DNA from 2 places in the Thermaerobacter sp. PB12/4term genome. Region 1 is predicted to be linked to the other one. Evidence: riboswitches for the same ligand, from Rfam matches in the RefSeq annotation. Region 1 holds a riboswitch; the other holds the start of a gene.

The links. Region 1 has a riboswitch for thiamine pyrophosphate ahead of thiD (bifunctional hydroxymethylpyrimidine kinase/phosphomethylpyrimidine kinase). Riboswitches for the same ligand answer to the same signal wherever they lie in the genome.
Region 2: linked by a shared signal. The riboswitch ahead of DYI95_RS06595 (ECF transporter S component) and the one ahead of thiD (bifunctional hydroxymethylpyrimidine kinase/phosphomethylpyrimidine kinase) in region 1 are both predicted to bind thiamine pyrophosphate.

The regions. Positions count from the first base shown of each region.
Region 1 is NZ_CP048407.1:2,333,632-2,341,828, forward strand. Features, by position in the region: gene DYI95_RS09760 (hypothetical protein) at 1-76, opposite strand, end outside; gene DYI95_RS09765 (Mur ligase family protein) at 217-2,190, opposite strand; gene DYI95_RS09770 (lysine exporter LysO family protein) at 2,393-3,664, opposite strand; gene DYI95_RS09775 (hypothetical protein) at 3,661-4,002, opposite strand; TPP riboswitch at 4,208-4,317, shown strand; gene thiD (bifunctional hydroxymethylpyrimidine kinase/phosphomethylpyrimidine kinase) at 4,457-5,410, shown strand; gene thiW (energy coupling factor transporter S component ThiW) at 5,407-6,009, shown strand; gene thiM (hydroxyethylthiazole kinase) at 6,093-6,986, shown strand; gene thiE (thiamine phosphate synthase) at 7,313-8,035, shown strand.
Region 2 is NZ_CP048407.1:1,586,930-1,595,126, forward strand. Features, by position in the region: gene DYI95_RS13085 (ATP-binding cassette domain-containing protein) at 1-1,574, opposite strand, end outside; gene DYI95_RS06595 (ECF transporter S component) at 1,591-2,187, opposite strand; TPP riboswitch at 2,354-2,473, opposite strand; gene DYI95_RS06600 (SDR family oxidoreductase) at 2,738-3,514, opposite strand; gene DYI95_RS06605 (acyl-CoA dehydrogenase family protein) at 3,693-4,886, shown strand; gene DYI95_RS06610 (phosphotransferase family protein) at 4,883-6,001, shown strand; gene DYI95_RS06615 (DinB family protein) at 6,089-6,589, shown strand; gene DYI95_RS06620 (biotin-dependent carboxyltransferase family protein) at 6,636-7,667, opposite strand; gene pxpB (5-oxoprolinase subunit PxpB) at 7,664-8,197, opposite strand, start outside.

The DNA.
Region 1 (8,197 bases):
GGGGCGATTCGCCCTCCTCGGCGTGGAGGTGGTCATGGGACGGCCCGGCATCATCGGGCCGGTCGTCTCGGTCCATGGGGTTCGCCTCGCTCCCCGGTGGCTCGCGGTGGCTCGCCGCCTGCTGACGGCGGACGATCCTTGGCCTCGGCGCGGCCGGCAACGCCCAGCACCGGGCTGTGCCGTCCGGCTAGCGATTTATCATAACACAGCGCCCGGTCAGAGACCGCCCCCTGGCGGGGAAAGACCACCCGGCTCGCCGGCCGCGGTGCCCGATCGCGTAGGGGACGGCAAGGACGGGGAGATGGGGACGTCGGCTCCGCACTCCGGACGGGTTTCCAGTCGGTGGGCAGCAAGGGGCTCCGGTGTCAACACGGGACGAACGGGGTCGAAGGACCTGATCCCAAGGGCGCCCGCTGAGCCCGCCACCGCCCCAGCGGCGGTCAGGGGGGCGGGGAGGCGGTCGCTTCGGGCATGATTTGCCGCGGGATGGGTGACGACCGGCGCCCCGGCCCTGGCCGCGGAGCCAAGTCCGTCCTGGCTGGAACCGGAGGGTTGGGCTGGACCCGCCCAGGAAACTCGACGGGTTTCCTTGAGAATCTGTTTCAGGTAGAAGGCGCCCGCGTCCATCCCCTGGGCTCCGAGAAGCAAAAGCAGATCCCCTTCACCCAGCCGGGACACGGCCGCCGCCACCGCATCCCCCAGCCGGGCAAAGGTGGAGACCTGGGGCCGCTCGAGACCGCCCGCCTTAAGTCCGGCCAGGCATGCTTCCCATTCGGCCGGCCGCACCATGTCCCGGGCCGACGTGTCTCCAGCGCTGGCCGTGACGACAACCGTGGCTTTAAACCGCCGGGCCTCGCAGGCCAGCTGCAACCCGTTGGCGTAGTTGATCGCCTCACCCCGACCGCCCCGGACCGCGTAGACCACGGCCATTCGGCGGTGGGGGATCTGGGCCGCAACGGCAAAACAGGCGGCCAGGCTATCCGGTCGGCCGACCGTATCGTCGATCACGGTGAAGGGTTGACGCATCAAGACTTGGGTACGGCGTCGCGGTGCAGCGAAAGAGGACAAGGCGCGCGCCACCAGGGCGAGGCCTAGGCCAAGCCACAGGGCCGCTCCCACCGCCGCCACGGCGTTCAAGGCGTGGTGGGGGCCCAGCATCTGCGTCTTCAACCACACCTCGAGATCCGACGCCACGCTATGCCCATCGGCAGCGTGGAGCCAACCAGCCGGCCAAGGAACCAGGCCAGTCAGAACCTGCCCTAGGCGCCCGGTGGGCCCCGGCGGCCAAGCCGACGGCAGCCGCAGGCGCAGCCGGTTCGTCCAGAGGGCGGACGGCCCTTGGCTAGGGAACGGGGAATCGGCCGCAGCGACTCTTTCCTCCATAAGGCGTAGGGCGCTCTCGGGCCCGCGCCCAAACAGGACCACCGGCGCCTGGGCATAAGGACCGAGGCGCAAGGCGGCCTCCCCCTCGTGCATCAGCATCCCGCCGTCGGGCGGGACCATGGCGACGAACCGCCCCTTGGCCGCGGCGTAGTGCTCGTAGGTGGGGTGGTATTCCAGGTGCTCCAGGGGGGCCAGATTGGTCACCACGCCCAGATCGAAGGCCACGTCGTCGACCCGTCGCTGGTCGACGCCCTGGGATGAGACCTCCATCACCGCCACCCGACAGCCGGCGTCGACCATGGCCCGCAGGTAGCGGTGCAGGTCGAGGGGGTCGGGAGTGGTCAGGTTGCCGGGGCCACGGTGGCCGCCGGCGCGCACCTCCAGCGACCCGATAAGGCCCGTCGGGATCCCCGCGGCGCTCAAAAGGTGGTAGAGCAGCAGGGTGGTGGTCGTCTTGCCGGTGGTCCCGGTGACGCCCACCACCACCAGCTGGCGGGACGGGTGGCCGTAGCGATTGGCCGCCAGGCGAGAGAGGGCCGAGCGGGCACAGGGCACCTCAAGCCAGCTGACACCGGGAGGCAGCGTCTGGGCCGGGGGCTGTTGGGCCATCACCACCCGCGCGCCGCGGCGCAGTGCCTCTCCGGCGAAGGCGGCGCCGTCATGGCGGCGGCCGGGGATGGCGACGAACAGGTCGCCGGGTTCCACCCGAGCGGAGTGGGAGCGGATCTCACCGACCCGTGGGGGAAGGGGATCACCCGTCAGATGAAAACGCAGCCCTGCCAGCAGTTGGCCAACGTCCAGCGCCATGGTCCTTGTTCGCCCCCCCGTTTGGGGTTCCCCGATAGGCGTATGTCGCATGCCCCGGGCAGGTGTCACGGAGGGCGCAACGGAGTAAGGGAAAAGCTGGGCAACGGGGTCCCCGACAAGCGGGGGACCCGACAAACGGGGTCCCGGACCGGGGGGTGGGTGGCGCTGGAAACTGAAAACAGGGGCCTTGACCGGCAAGGGCTTAAAAGCCCGCCAGCCAGCTGATCAGGGCGGGGGCCAGCAGGGTGAGGATGAGCCCGTGGACGAAGGCCAGGGCCGTGGTGCCCGCATCCCGCGCCGCCGCGGCGATGATGGGCAGGGTGGTGTCCATGGTGGTGGCGCCGCCCGGCAGGACGGCGAGCCAGCTCCGCCGGCCTGCCAGGCGCGCCAGAAAGGGCACCGCCACCACCGTCAAAAGCTCCCGCAGCACGTTGGCCAGGAAGGCTAAGGCGCCGGCGGCCGGTCCCCACAGCTGGGCCACCAGTACCCCTGCCATGCTGTACCAGCCAAAGGCGGCCGCCACGGCCAGGGCCAGGGCGGGCGGCTCGCCGGTCAGCCGGCCCGCCAGCCAGCCCCCGGCCAGGCTGCCCATCCCGCCCAGGAGGGGCAGCAGGAGGGCCTTCCCCCGAACGGCCCGGAGGCTCTCCCGGGTGGCCGGCCACTGGCGTCCGAACTCGCAGCCGTAGAGCACCATGAGCAGGATCAGGGCGTATCCGGAACCGGCCGTCGCCAGCCGCCCGGCGGTGGCCACCAGCTGGGGCGACGCGGCCGCCCCGGCGGCCATCGCCGCCGTTTCTCCGGCCATGGCCGCCTTCCCACCGGCCATCGCTGCCGTCCCCTCGGCCATCGCCGCCCCGGCACCGCCGTCCACCAGGCCGCCCGCCCAGTGGACGAACCCGCCCCCCGCCAGCCACCCGCCCACGACCGCCAGGACGGCTGCCGCGCTGAGGCGCAGGGCTTCGCCGGGTCGGCCAGGGTCCGCGGCGGCCGCGGCCTGCCCCGCGGCGCCGGGATCGCGACGGATCGGGTCCTGCCGAGCGGTCTTTCCCTCGGGGGCGAGACTCCCCTGGGCGGCGCGATCCGGAGGGATCAGGTGCGGGCCCGCCGCCTTCCCAGAGCGCTCGAAGGGACGGGGCCGGGTTCGACTGCGCACCTCACCGGGCTCGGCGCCGGCCCGGCCGGACCGGCGCGAGGCGGTGCGGGCGCGGAAGGCGGCCCCCAGCGCCCAACCGAGCAGTCCCGCCAGCAGGGCCCCTCCTGCCGTGGCCACGGCAAAGGTCGCAGCCCGGCCGCCCAGCCGGGCCAGCCCGGACCCCACCTGCGGGTCAAGGCCAAGCCGCAGGCCCATGAGGAAAAGCAGCATCCGCAGGGTCCAGCGCGATGCCGCATTCCACCAGGCCGCCGGAATCCGGTTGCCGAGGCCGCTCAACCCCGCCGCCATGCCGGCAGCCAGGGCCACCAGCACCGCGGTCACGGGCGACCTCGCTCCTTGCCTAGGCTCCCGCGGGCGGGCTCCTTTTCGCTTGCCCCGGGCCAGCGCGTTCCACCCGAAGAACCCCTGCTCGCGGCGCCCGCGTGGCGGCTGGCGGGACCGGCCCTTTCGCCGGTGGCACGGGTACGCCTGCCGCTCTCAAGCACGCCCATGAGCCGCGCAAACCCCAGGGCGCCCAGCAGGATGACGCCGGCGAGGGACACCGTCATCCCCAGCAGCCCGGCCACCGATCCGCCCGTGCGGCGCTGCCACAGGGCGGCGATCACCACAAACAGCCCCAGGGCCATCGCCCGGACCACCGGCTTCAATCGCTCGCGCAAGCTGGTTCCCCCGTTTCTCCCTGCTTTCGTGTCCACGCCCGGCACCGCCGCTAAGCGGGACCGCCCTTGGCCCGGGCCGGCCGCGGACCGAGGTCCCTTCCCCGACACCCTCTGGCGCCGGATCTCTGGCGCCGGATCTTCCGCGGGAGGGCTGGCGGGCACCCCGTTGACCTGCTCAGGCGCGGGCCGGATACTGGAGATGATGGTAGCACCGTGGGGGTGCTGGCGCCACGCCGGCTGAGACGAGCCAACCGGCTCGAACCCCTCGAACCTGACGTGGGTAATGCCACCGGAGGGAACGGTGCGGTCCCGCTCCAACGAAGCTTCTGGATCGCTTCCTGGCGCCTGGGCCGCGTTCGTCCCGCGGCCCCTTTTCGTTGCCGGCCGCACCCTGCCCTGCCGCGGCACCCGCCCGCGCCAGCCCGCACCACCCGTGGGAAGGGAGCGATCCACCATGCCCACCCCTGCTGAGTCCCGTCCCGGTGCGCCCCGTCCGGGTGCTCCCCGCCCGCATGCGCCCGGCCCGGGCACCCCACCGCAGGCCCCCCCGCCCCGAGCCATGACCATCGCCGGCTCCGACAGCGGCGGCGGCGCGGGGATCCAGGCGGACCTGAAGACCTTCAACGCTCTGCGGGTCTTCGGCACCTCGGCCATCACCGCCCTGACGGCCCAGAACACCGAGGGGGTGCGGGACGTCCACCTGGTCCCCCCCGAGATGGTGGCCGCCCAGATCGACGCCGTGCTGGACGACATCGGCACCGACGCCGCCAAGACGGGCATGCTGGGCACCACCGCCATCGTGGAGGCCGTGGCCGAGCGCATCGGCTACTGGCGGGACCGGCTGGGTCCCTTCCCCCTGGTGGTCGACCCGGTGATGATCGCCAAGAGCGGCGCCCCCCTCCTGGACGAACCGGCCCGGGAGGCGGTGCGGCGGCTGCTCCTGCCGCTGGCGACGGTGATCACGCCGAACCGCCACGAGGCGGAGGAACTGGCCGGCGTCCCCATCCGGACGCTGGACGACGCCCGCCGGGCGGCCCAGGTCCTCCACGGGCTGGGGCCGGCCTGGGTGGTAGTCAAGGGCGGTCACGTGGCGGAAGATTCCGCCGAGGCCGTGGACGTGGTCTACGACGGTCGGGAATGGCACCTGCTGCGGGCGCCTCGCATCGCCACCCGCTCGACCCACGGCACCGGCTGCACCTTCTCGGCCGCCATCACCGCCTACCTGGCCAGGGGGTACGGGGTGCTGGACGCCCTGCAAGCCGCCAAGGTTTACATCACCGGGGCCATCCGCCATGCCCCCGCCATCGGCCGCGGCCACGGCCCCACCTGCTCCTTTTACCCCTGGGAGGCCGCATCCGGGGCAGCTGATGCGCCGGGCCGGCCGGCCGAAGGCGGTGAGGAGGGGTGACGGCACCTCAGCCCACCGCACCCCCCGGCCGCACCCGGCGGCTGGTCCGGGCCGCCATGCTGATCGCCCTGGGCACCGTCCTGGCCGGCATGGTCCGAGTCCCGGTGGGGGTGGCCACCGCCACGCCGGTGCAGCATGCCGTCAACGTGCTGGCCGCCGCCTGGTTCGGCCCGGCGGGCGCCGTGACCGTGGCGTTCCTCATCAGCCTCCTGCGCAACCTGCTGGGGCTGGGCACCCTGCTGGCCTTCCCGGGCAGCCTCTTCGGCGCCGCCCTGGCCGGTCTCGCCTACCGGGCCGCCCGGCGCCCCGCCGCGGCCATGGCGGGCGAGGTGGTGGGCACAGGGCTGGTGGGCGGCCTGGCCGCCTTCCCCGTGGCCCGGTGGCTGCTGGGCCAGGCAGAGGCGGCCTGGTTCTTCTACGTGGTCCCTTTCACCCTCAGCAGCTTGCTGGGCGCCCTGGTGGGAGGCCTGCTGCTGCGCTGGCTCCCCGCCCCGGCCCGGGAGAGCGACGGGGAGCCGGTTCCCGCCCCGGGTCGTGAAGGCTCCCAGAGCCCGCGCTCCCGCCGCGGGGGACCGCGCTCCCCCCACGGCGAACCGTAATAACCCGGCTCCGCCGGGTCCCCGGGCCGGTGGGAGCGCCGGGGCCAGGCGGGTTGCCCGGGTATGGCAAAGGAGGGATCCCCATGACGGCGGGCGCTCCCCAGCCGCAGGCGCCGGAAGCGTTCACCCCCTTCACCCCCGGAACCTGGGAGGAGGAAGCTGCCCGGGTTCTAGCCCGGATCCGCCAACAGCGGCCGCTGGTCCACCACCTGACCAATTATGTGGTGATGAACTGGACGGCCAACATCACCCTGGCCCTGGGGGCATCCCCCTTGATGGCGCCGGAACCTGAAGAGTTCCCCGCCATAGCTACGGCGGCGGGGGCCCTAGTCCTGAATATCGGCAGCCTGCGGGCAGGGGATGAAGCCGTCTTCAAGGCGGCCCAGGCCGAGGCCCTCCGCCACGGGCGGGCCGTGGTGGTCGATCCCGTAGGAGCCGGCTTCACCCCCTTGCGTACCCGGCTGTGCCTGGACCTTCTGGCCGGGGGCGTTACCGCCGTGCGCGGCAACGGCGGCGAGATCCTGGCCCTGGCCGGGGCGGGAACCGGCCGGACCCGGGGCGTCGACAGCGGCGCGGTGGAGGAAGGGGAGGTGCTGGAGGCGGCCCAGGCACTGGCCCGGCGCTTTCGCTGCGTGGTGGTGGCCAGCGGCCCGGTCGACCTGGTCACCGACGGCCGTCAGGTCTGGCGGGTGGCCAACGGCCACCCCTGGCTGGCGGCGGTCACCGGCGGCGGCTGCGGGGCCACCACGGCGGTGGCGGTGTTCCTGGCGGGCTCGGAGGCGCCCCTCAAGGACGCCACCCTGGCCATGGCCGTCTACGGCCTGGCCGCCCAGCGGGCGGCGGAACGCACCCCGGGGCCGGGTTCGTTCCAGGCAGCGTTCCTGGACGAGCTGTACCACCTGGGGGCGGGGGGCACGGCAGATCCGGAAGGGCTTTCCATTCTACCGGGAACGCAAGATGGGTCCCAGGAAAGGTGAACCGCGCGGATGCAGCGGCGCCGGGGGTTGCGGGCCGGGGCCGGCTGCAGCCGGAGTTCCCGGCTCACCCTGGCGTGCGGCTCGGTGCTGCGCCGTGACCGCTTTTGCCCCCGTCGGGTCCGCCTGGCGCCGGCCTCCTGGGGGTGGGGTGGCCACCCGGGGCCGGCCAGGGCGGGCATCCAGAGCGAGGGGGGCACCTGGGGTCAGAGTGGGCCCCTGGGGCAGCGCCGCCACCCGCGGCCAGGGCGGGCACCTAGGGTCAGAGCAGGAACGTGGGGGCGAAGCGGACCCCTGGATCCCGGCGGGTCCTCACGGGAGGTGATCCCATGACGGGTGATTCCATGACCGGGAAGGATGGGGCAGGTCGGGGCGGGACCCACCTCCCGTCGCCGGCAGGCGTCCCTGCAGAGCGCACGATCCCCACCGGCCCCGAAACCGGCCTGCTCAAGGTCTACTTCATCTACGACCTGGGCCTTATGGGCACCGCCGACCCTGTCCCTCTGCTGGAGCAGGTGCTGGCTGCCGGGGTCCGGGCGGTACAGTTCCGGGCCAAGGCGGTGGCCGACCGGGTCGCCTACGACCTGGCCCAGGCGGCTCGCGGAGTCACGGCCCGCTACGGTGCCCTCCTGGTCGTCAATGACCGGCTGGACCTGGCTCTGGCGGTGGGTGCCGACGGCCTGCACGTGGGGCAGGATGACCTGCCGGCGGAGGTGGTGCGCCGGCTGTGGCCCGGGGGACTGCTGGGCGTTTCCGTTCGCAGCCCCGAGGAGGCCCGGGCGGCCGAGGCCGCGGGGGCGGACTATGTGGGCGCCGGGGCGCTGCGTTCCACCTCCACCAAGGACGATGCCCGGGTCATCGGCCTGGAGGGGTTGAAGGCGGTGGTGGCCGCCACCCGCCTGCCCGTGGTGGCCATCGGCGGCATCACCCTGGACGACCTCCCGGCCCTGCGCCGGGCCGGCCTGGCCGGGGTCGCCGTAGCCTCGGCCATCGCCCGGGCGGGCGACCCGAGCGGGGCGGCGGCCGCCTTCGTGAAGCGGTGGGGTGCGTGAGTGTATGACCCCGGCCATCTTCTCTTGCCGCAGGGCACCCTCCGCGGCCCGTCGTGCTACACTCCCGTTGTAGTGCTTGCCCAGCCCGTTGTAATGCTTGTTCAGGCCCGGCGGCGGCCGATGCGGACCCCGGCCCTGGAACAGCAAGCGGCTGTGGTTAGT
Region 2 (8,197 bases), 750 kb from region 1:
AGCAGCGGCCGCGGCACCACCAGCATGCTGGCCACGCTGAGGCGCCGCTTCTGGCCCTGGGAGAGGGTGTAGGGATGAACGGCCTCCAGCCCCTCCAGCCCGAATCGCTGGATCAGGGCCTTCACCCGGGCTGCCAGCTCCGCCTCCGGCACACCTGCGAGCCGCCCGCCCAGGGCGATCTCGTCGTGCACGGTGTCCGTGACGAACTGGTGCTCGGGGTTCTGGAACACGAAGCCGATCCGGGCGGTCTCGCCGGGCCGCCCCTTGAGGGCCGGCCCGTGGACGACCCGGCCGGCGGCGGGCGGTTGCAGGCCCGCGGCCACCTGCAGGAAGGTCGACTTGCCGCTGCCGTTGGCGCCCAGTACGGCCACCCACTCCCCCGGCCGGAGGGTCAGGCTGACCCCCGACCAGACGGTGCGCGAGCCGTGGGCTGCGGTGACGCCCTCCATCCGCACCAGGGGCAGGGCGGACCGGCCCGGGAGCGCGCCGGGCCCGTTCCTCGCTCCGGGGAAGCCGGCCGCCGCCCCCGCGGAGCCTGGGCCAGAGCCTGGGGAGGCTGCCCCGTCCAGACTGGAAGGCACCTCCGCCTGCGGTGCGATGGCTGGGGCGCCCAGGGACTGCTCGCCCGCGCCGGTCCACTCCGTTCCCGCCGGCGCCGGGCCGGACGCCCGGCCGGAGGCGGCACCGGGTAGGGCGGCGGGCGGCGCGGACCGGCGGAACGCCTCTACCTGGGGTACCCAGAAGGGGCCCCAGGAGCGGGGCCGCCAGATGCCGAAGGCGTCCAGGGCGGCCCGCTGCTCAGCCAGGACCCGGTCCGGCGGGCCGTCGGCCAGGAGGGTGCCCGAGGGGCCGAGCAGCACCACGCGGTCGACCCAGTCCACCACCCCGTCCAGGTTGTGCTCGACCACCAGGACGGTGACCTGCCGCCCCAGGCCGTAGAGGTTTTCCAGCACCAGGGCCCGCCCTGCCGGATCCAGCTGGGCCGTGGGCTCATCCAGGATGAGCATGTCCGGCTCCAGCGCCAGCACTGCCGCCAGGGCCAGGCGCTGCTTCTGCCCGCCCGAGAGGGCGTGGATCGGGTGCCCGAAGGGAACGTCGAGGCCCGTGGCCGCCAGCGCCCGGGCCACCCGGGCCGGCATGGCCGCCGGCGGCACGCACCGGTTCTCGAGGCCGAACGCCACCTCTTCGTCCACGGTGAACAGGCAGAACTGGGCCTCGGGGTCCTGGAAGAGCACGCCGGCCTGCCGCGCCGGTTCCAGGATCCCCTTCACCTCGGCCTCCACCACGGCCGGGATCAACCCGGCCAGGGCCAGCGCCAGGGTGCTCTTACCGGAGCCGCTGGGGCCCAGGAGCAGCACCCGTTGCCCGGCGGGTATGGACAGGCTCACGCCCCGCAGGGCCGGGTCGCGCCGGTCCGGGTAGCGGATGGTCAGATCGCGGCAGGCAGCCGCCGCCCGCGACGGCTCCGGCAGCCCCTGGCCCGGGGACACCGGGTTCGGGGTCGAGCCGCCGGCCGGCCCAGGGGTGGCCGCTGGGGGGTTGGCCGCCGGGCCCGCCGGGGCGCCCGACCGCACCGCATGCCGCCCCATCTCAGCCCGCCAGCCCTGCGCCCCGGTCCCGCCGGTTCCTCACCACGGCAAAGCCGTTGAGGGCCCCGGTGCGGGCCAGGCCGTCGACCAGCACCTTGGTGAAGACACCGGCCACCACGGCGCCGCTGAGCAGCCGTACGGCCACCGCGCCCGCCAGCACGCCCGGCTGCATGCCGGTGAAGTACCCCGTGACGGCATCCAGCGGGATGCTGGCGACGGCGGCCAGGGCGCCGGACAGCGCCAGCACCGGCAGGTCGAACCGCCGGTAGCGGAGCAGGGCGAAGGCCGCCTCGGCCCCCAGCCCCTGCAGCCCACCGTACAGCAGCACCCAGAGCACGTCCGGGCTGCCCAGGACCAGCTCGCCCGCGGCCGCAGCCAGCTCCGCCACGAAGGCCACCCCCGGCTTCTGGATGATGTAGGCGGCCAGGGTGCTGGCGACAAACCAGATGCCGTAGGTGGTTTCGGCCAGGACGGGATGGACGGCCTGGGCCAGCGACCACAACCCCCAGGCGTTGATGAACACCACGGAACAGGCGGCCGCGATGAACGTGAGGATCACGATCTCGCGGAACTGCAGGTGACGGGACGAACCGGCCATGGCGAGCCCCCCTTGCGGTTCCGGGACGGAACCGGGGGCTCGCGGGGCCGGCGAGGCGCACCCCCCGGCCGGGATGGCAGGGAGAACCTGCCCGTTCCGGTCCGGCGGGAGGCAGAGGAAAGAAAACCCACCCCCGGCTGGAGGTGGGTCGCGTGAAGCCGCCCCAGGCGGTCATGCGGTACCTTCCTCACGCCGGTATGACCCGGATCGAGTCCGAAGGGTAGCGCGGTGCCGCGTCCCGGCTCCCGGCGCTTCTCAGCCCGTGAGGGCACCCCCGGTACCGACTTCCCGATGGTCTTGTTCACCCTGATCATAGGCCCGGGCACGGCGGGCGTCAACGGCGGCCAGGCTCCGGGCCGGGACGGGAAGTGGGGGCGGGCGGTCTGGAGCGGTCCCGGCCCTCCGGGCCCGTGTTCCTTGGCCCGCGTCCTCGCGGCCGTGCCCCTCCCGGGCGGTGCCGGCGGTGCGTGCCACCCGCCGCCGGGGACGCCGCCCGGGCCCCCCCGCCCACCGGGCTTTCAGGCCCGGCCGCCGCCGGCCGCCCGCGCCCTCAGACGGCCGTGATCCCCCCGTCGATGGCCAGGACCTGGCCCGTGATGTAGGACCCGGCCTCGGACGCGAACAGCAGCACCGCGCCCTGCAGGTCCCGCTCGCCGCCCAGCCGCCGCAGGGGAACGGACTGCTCGATGAGGGGCCGGTACTGGGCCAGGATGCCCCGGGTCATCTTGGTCGGGAAGAACCCGGGCGCGATGCAGTTCACCGTGATGCCGTATTCCGCCAGCTTGGCCGCCAGGTCGCGGGTGAAGTTGATCACCCCGGCCTTGGAGGTGTTGTAGGGCAGGGTCTGCATCACCCGCGGGTCGCTGCCCCGCAGGCCTGCCACCGAGGCGACGTTGATGATCCGGCCTCCCCGGCCCCGGTCCACCATCACCCGGGCCGCCTCGCGGCTCATGTAGAAGGTGCCGTGCAGGTTCGTCCGGATCACCTTGTCCCAGGCTTCCAGGGGGATCTCGAACAGGGGGGCGCCCCAGGTGGCCCCCGCGTTGTTGACCAGGATGTCCAGGCCACCCAGGGCTTCGACCACCTGGTTGACGGTGGCCACCACCTGGTCGTAGTCGGTCACGTCGCAGCGCAGGGCCAGGCACCGGATCCCCTGGGAGCGCAGCTGCTCCTCCGCTTCGCGCAGGCCCTCCTCCTTGCGGGCCGTGATCGCCACGGCCGCCCCGGCCTCCCCCAGACCCTGGGCGATCTGAAGGCCCAGGCCGCGGCTGCCTCCGGTGACCAGGGCCACTTTCCCGTCCAGCCGGAAACGATCGAGAACGCCCACGTGACGGCCGCCTCCTTCCACCCGGCCGGGCGGCCGGAGACGGGCCGCCACCCGGCCGGCGCCGGGCATGCAGGTATTTCCTTCTCGGCAGCGAAGCCAACTCCTACCGCCGGGCGGCCCGCCCGCCGGAAGGCGGCGGTTCGGGCGAGGGCCCGCTGCGCGAAGCGCCACCGGGGTGATGCTCGTGTACGATTTCCGGCCGACCCCCGAGCAGGAAGCCGTCCTGGAACGCACCCGCGCCATCATGGACGAGCACGTCTACCCGGCCGAGGCCGAGTTCTTCCGGACCGGCACGCTGCCCGAAGAGCGCATGAAGGCCATCCAGCAGGCGGTGAAGGAGGCGGGGCTCTGGGCCCCCCACATGCCCAGGGAGGCCGGGGGCCTGGGCATGGGCATGGTGACCCTGGCGCTGATGAACGAGATCCTGGGGCGGAGCCCCCTGGCGCCGCGGGCCTTCGGAACCAGCGCCCCGGACACCGGCAACCAGGAGATCCTCTGGATGTTCGGCACGCCCGAGCAGAAGGAACGGTTCCTCAAGCCCAACCTGGCCGGCGAGATCGATAGCTGCTTCGCCATGACCGAACCGGAGGTGTCGGGTTCCGATCCCACCACCATCCGGACCCGGGCGGTGCGCGACGGCGACCACTGGGTGATCAACGGCCACAAGTGGTTCATCACCAACGCCTCCCGGTCGGCCTTTGCCATCGTCATGGCCGTCACCGACCCCGGCGCGCCGCCCCACCAGCGGGCCACCATGATCATCGTGCCTACGGACACGCCTGGCTTCCGCATCGTCCGCCAGATCCCCGTGATGGACGATGGGGGTGGCCTGGGCACCCACGACGAGATCGTCCTCGAGGACTGCCGCGTGCCCGTGGAGAACACCCTGGGGCCCGTGGGAGAGGGCTTCCGCATCGCCCAGGCCCGCCTGGGCCCCGGGCGGATCACCCATGCCATGCGCTGGATCGGCGTGATGAACCGCAGCTTCGAGCTGATGGTGCGGCGGGCCCTGACCCGGGAGACCCGCGGCCAGAAGCTGGCAGAGTTCCAGACCATCCAGAACTTCGTGGCCGACTCCTACGCCGAGATCCAGGCGGCACGCCTCTTGACCCTGTATGCGGCCTGGCGCATGGATCAGGGGCTCGATGCCCGCAAGGAGATCTCGCTGATCAAGTTCTTCGGGGCCCAGGTCCTCCACCGCGTGGTGGACCGCGCCCTGCAGGTGCACGGAGCCCTGGGCTATTCCCGGGACACGCCCCTGGAGCTGTTCTACCGCGAGGCGCGGGCGGCCCGCATCTATGACGGCCCCGATGAGGTCCACCGGGTGGTGGTGGCCCGGCGGATCTTCAAGGAATTGGGAGGCCAGCCATGAGCCAGCCGGAAAGCCAGCGCCTGGCCGGTCCGGGTGGGGATGGGTTCCCGCCCGGCACCATTCCCGTGCGGCCGGGAGAGGAACTGGACCTGGATGCGGTGACGGCGTTCCTGGAGCGGGAGGTGCCCGCGTTTCCGGGACCTCCTGTGGAAGTACGGCAGTTCCCCGCAGGGGCGTCCAATCTGACCTACTGGTTGCGGGCCGGGGATTGGCAGGCCGTGCTGCGCCGGCCGCCCTTCGGCCCGCTGCCGCCCCGGGCCCACGACATGGTGCGGGAGGCCACCATCCTGCACCACCTGCACCCCGTCTTCCCCCTGGCCCCGCGGCCGCTGGCCGTCTGTCCCGACCCCTCCGTGCTGGGGGCGCCTTTCTATGTGATGGAATACCGGCCCGGCGTGGTGGTCGACGACCAGTTCCCCGGCGGTCGGACCCCGCCTCCCGAAACCTGCCGCCGCATCGCCCAGCGGGTGGTGGACACCCTGGCCGATCTCCATGCCGTGGACTACCGACAGGCGGGGCTGTCGGGGTTGGGGCGGCCGGAGGGGTTCGTCCGCCGGCAACTGGAGGGCTGGGCCGGCCGCTGGCGGCGGGTGGAGACGGAACCCATCCCCGCCCTGGCGTACCTGCTGCCCTGGCTGGAGGAACGGGTTCCCGAGCCGGCGGGCACCGCCCTGATCCACAACGACTTCAAGCTGAACAACATGATCCTCGACCCGTCCCTCGACAGGGTGGTGGCGGTGCTGGACTGGGAGATGGCCACGGTCGGGGATCCCCTGTTCGACCTGGGTGTCAGCCTGAGCTACTGGGTCCACCCCGACGATCCCGAGGTCCTGCGCAACGGCCTGCCTACGGTGACCACCTGCCCGGGTTTTCTGCGGCGCGGCGAGTTCGTCCACCGGTACGCCCTGCGCACCGGCCGCGACGTGAGCGGCATCGGCTGGTATCTGGTCTTCGCCTACTTCAAGCTGGCCGTCATCCTTCAGCAGATCTACTACCGGTGGAGGGCGGGGCAGACCCAGGACCCCCGTTTTGCCAGCTTCGGGTCCATGGCCCGCGGCCTCATCGAGCTGGCGGCGGAGGCGGCCGGCCGCGGGGCGGGCGCGGGGTTGCTTTAAGTCGAGCCCCGGCCCCTCCGGCCAGGCTGTCCCGGGGTCGTTCTCGGCAAGGGCAGGAGAAGAAACTGTTGACCGGGGGGAGGACGCATGGTAACGGCAGCGGCCACGGCGGGACGCCCGCTCACCGCGGCGGAGTTCTTTTTGCCCAACCTGCGCGGGTGGCGTCAGGTCCTCCTGCAGTGCACCGCGGCCATGGACGACCAGCAGCTTCACTGGGTGCCGCCGGGTGGGGTCAACTCCGCCGCCTGGTGCGTCCGCCATCTGGCCCAGTCCGAGGACTGGTTCGTCAACGCGGTGATCCTTCAGAAGAACATGCAGCCCCGGCGGTCGCGGGAGCTGGCCACCCGGGAGGCCCTCTTCGGCTATCTGCAGGCGGTGTGGGCCCACACCGACGCCCGGATGGCCGAGTGGGATATGGATTACCTGCTGCAGCCACGCACCATGCCGCCGGGCTTCCGGGGCACCCCGGCGGAACACCTGACCGTGCTGTGGGTCGTCAACCAGATGATCCAGCATTTCGCCTACCACACCGGCCAGGTGCGCATGCTGGCCCGGCTCATGGGCGTGGAGCCGGGCGGCCTGGGGTGAGGGTCCGGCCAGGTCACCCCGGCGCGGTCCTGACGGGGAGCGCCCGCTACGACAGCGGAGGTGCCGGGCCGGCGCCGGGCAGCCGACCCTCCCGGCGACCGGCGTCCGGAGCCGGCCCCTGGTCGCCCGTGGCAAGCCCCGGGACGATCACCCGCTGGCTGTGCAGCAGCCTCCACCAGTGGCGGTACAGTTCTTCCGCCCGCGAGCCGTCCATGGGGCGGAAGCGGATGCGGTCGCCCGGCCGCGCCTGGGCCAGCAGCGACAGGTCGGGGGTGACCACCACCCCCAGCTTGGGGTAGCCCCCCACGGTGGCCCTCCCCGCCAGCAGCACGATGGGCTGCCCGCTGGGCGGCACCTGGATGGCGCCCAGGGGCTGGCCTTCGGAGAGGACCTCCCCGGGAGGCCGGGGCACGGGGGGTCCCTCCAGCCGGATGCCCATGCGGTCCGACGCAGCGGTGACCGTATACTCGCTTTCCCAGAACACCTTCCAGGCCTCGGGCGGGAAGAACCCGGCCTGGGGGCCGGGCACCACCCGGGCCACAAAGGCGTCGGGAACGAAGGTCCACCGCACCCGCCGGCCGGCCAGGGTTTCCAGAGGAACCGCCGGCCGGCCCAGAGGGAGCCGGTCGCCCGCCTGCAGGGGCAGGCCGGGCCTCCCAGGCAGCCCGCCCAAGCGACCCAGGGGATCCGACGAGCGGCTGCCGGCCACCGGTTCCACCGCAATGCCGCCCGCTACGCACAGCATGGCCCGGCACCCCCGGGTACCGCCACGGAAGGCCAGCACGCCGCCGCGTTCCACCAGGACCACCTGGCCGGTGGGCAGCGGCCGCCCGTCGAGGGTGGGACCCAGGTCGGCCCCGGTGACCGCGATGGCCGCCGGCGCGTGGAACCGGATGGACGGGCCCAGCAGGGTGATTTCCAGAGCCGCCGCCCCTGGCTCGTTGCCCACCAGGCGATTGCCCAGGATCAGGGCGGCTACGTCGGCGGCCCCCTGCACCGGTACCCCCAGGTGCTGCAGGCCGGGGCGTCCCAGGTCCTGGATGGTGGTGTACAGGCCGGGGTTCAGGATCTCCATCATGCGCCGTCGTCCCGTTCCTCGTGCGGAGCCTCCCGCGGAACCCACTGGGGCCGGTACGCGCCGCGGGCCACGGCCAGCTCGATGCGGCGGTATTCGCCGGCGTCCACGGGCACGAACCGGACGAAGTGGCCCGGCCTGAGCAGGGCCGGGGGCGAGGCGGCCGGGTCAAACAGCCGCACCGGCGTGCGGCCGATCAGGTTCCACCCGCCCGGGCTCTCCACGGGGTAGACGCCCGTCTGCGCGCCCGCGATGCCCACCGAACCGGCCGGAACCCGCGTTCGGGGCACGGAGCGACGGGGGGTCGCCAGCCTGGGGTCAAGCCCCCCGAGGAAGGGAAATCCCGGGGCGAAGCCCAGAAAGTAGACGAAATAGTCGCGGCCCGCGTGCAGGCGCACCACCTCTGCGGGGGTCAGGCCGTGCTGCCGGGCCACCTCCTCCAGATCGGGCCCCCACTCGCCACCATACACCGTGGGCAGGAGGCAGACGCGTGCCGGTTCCGGGGGATTGTCGCCCGGGTCCTCCAGTTGCTC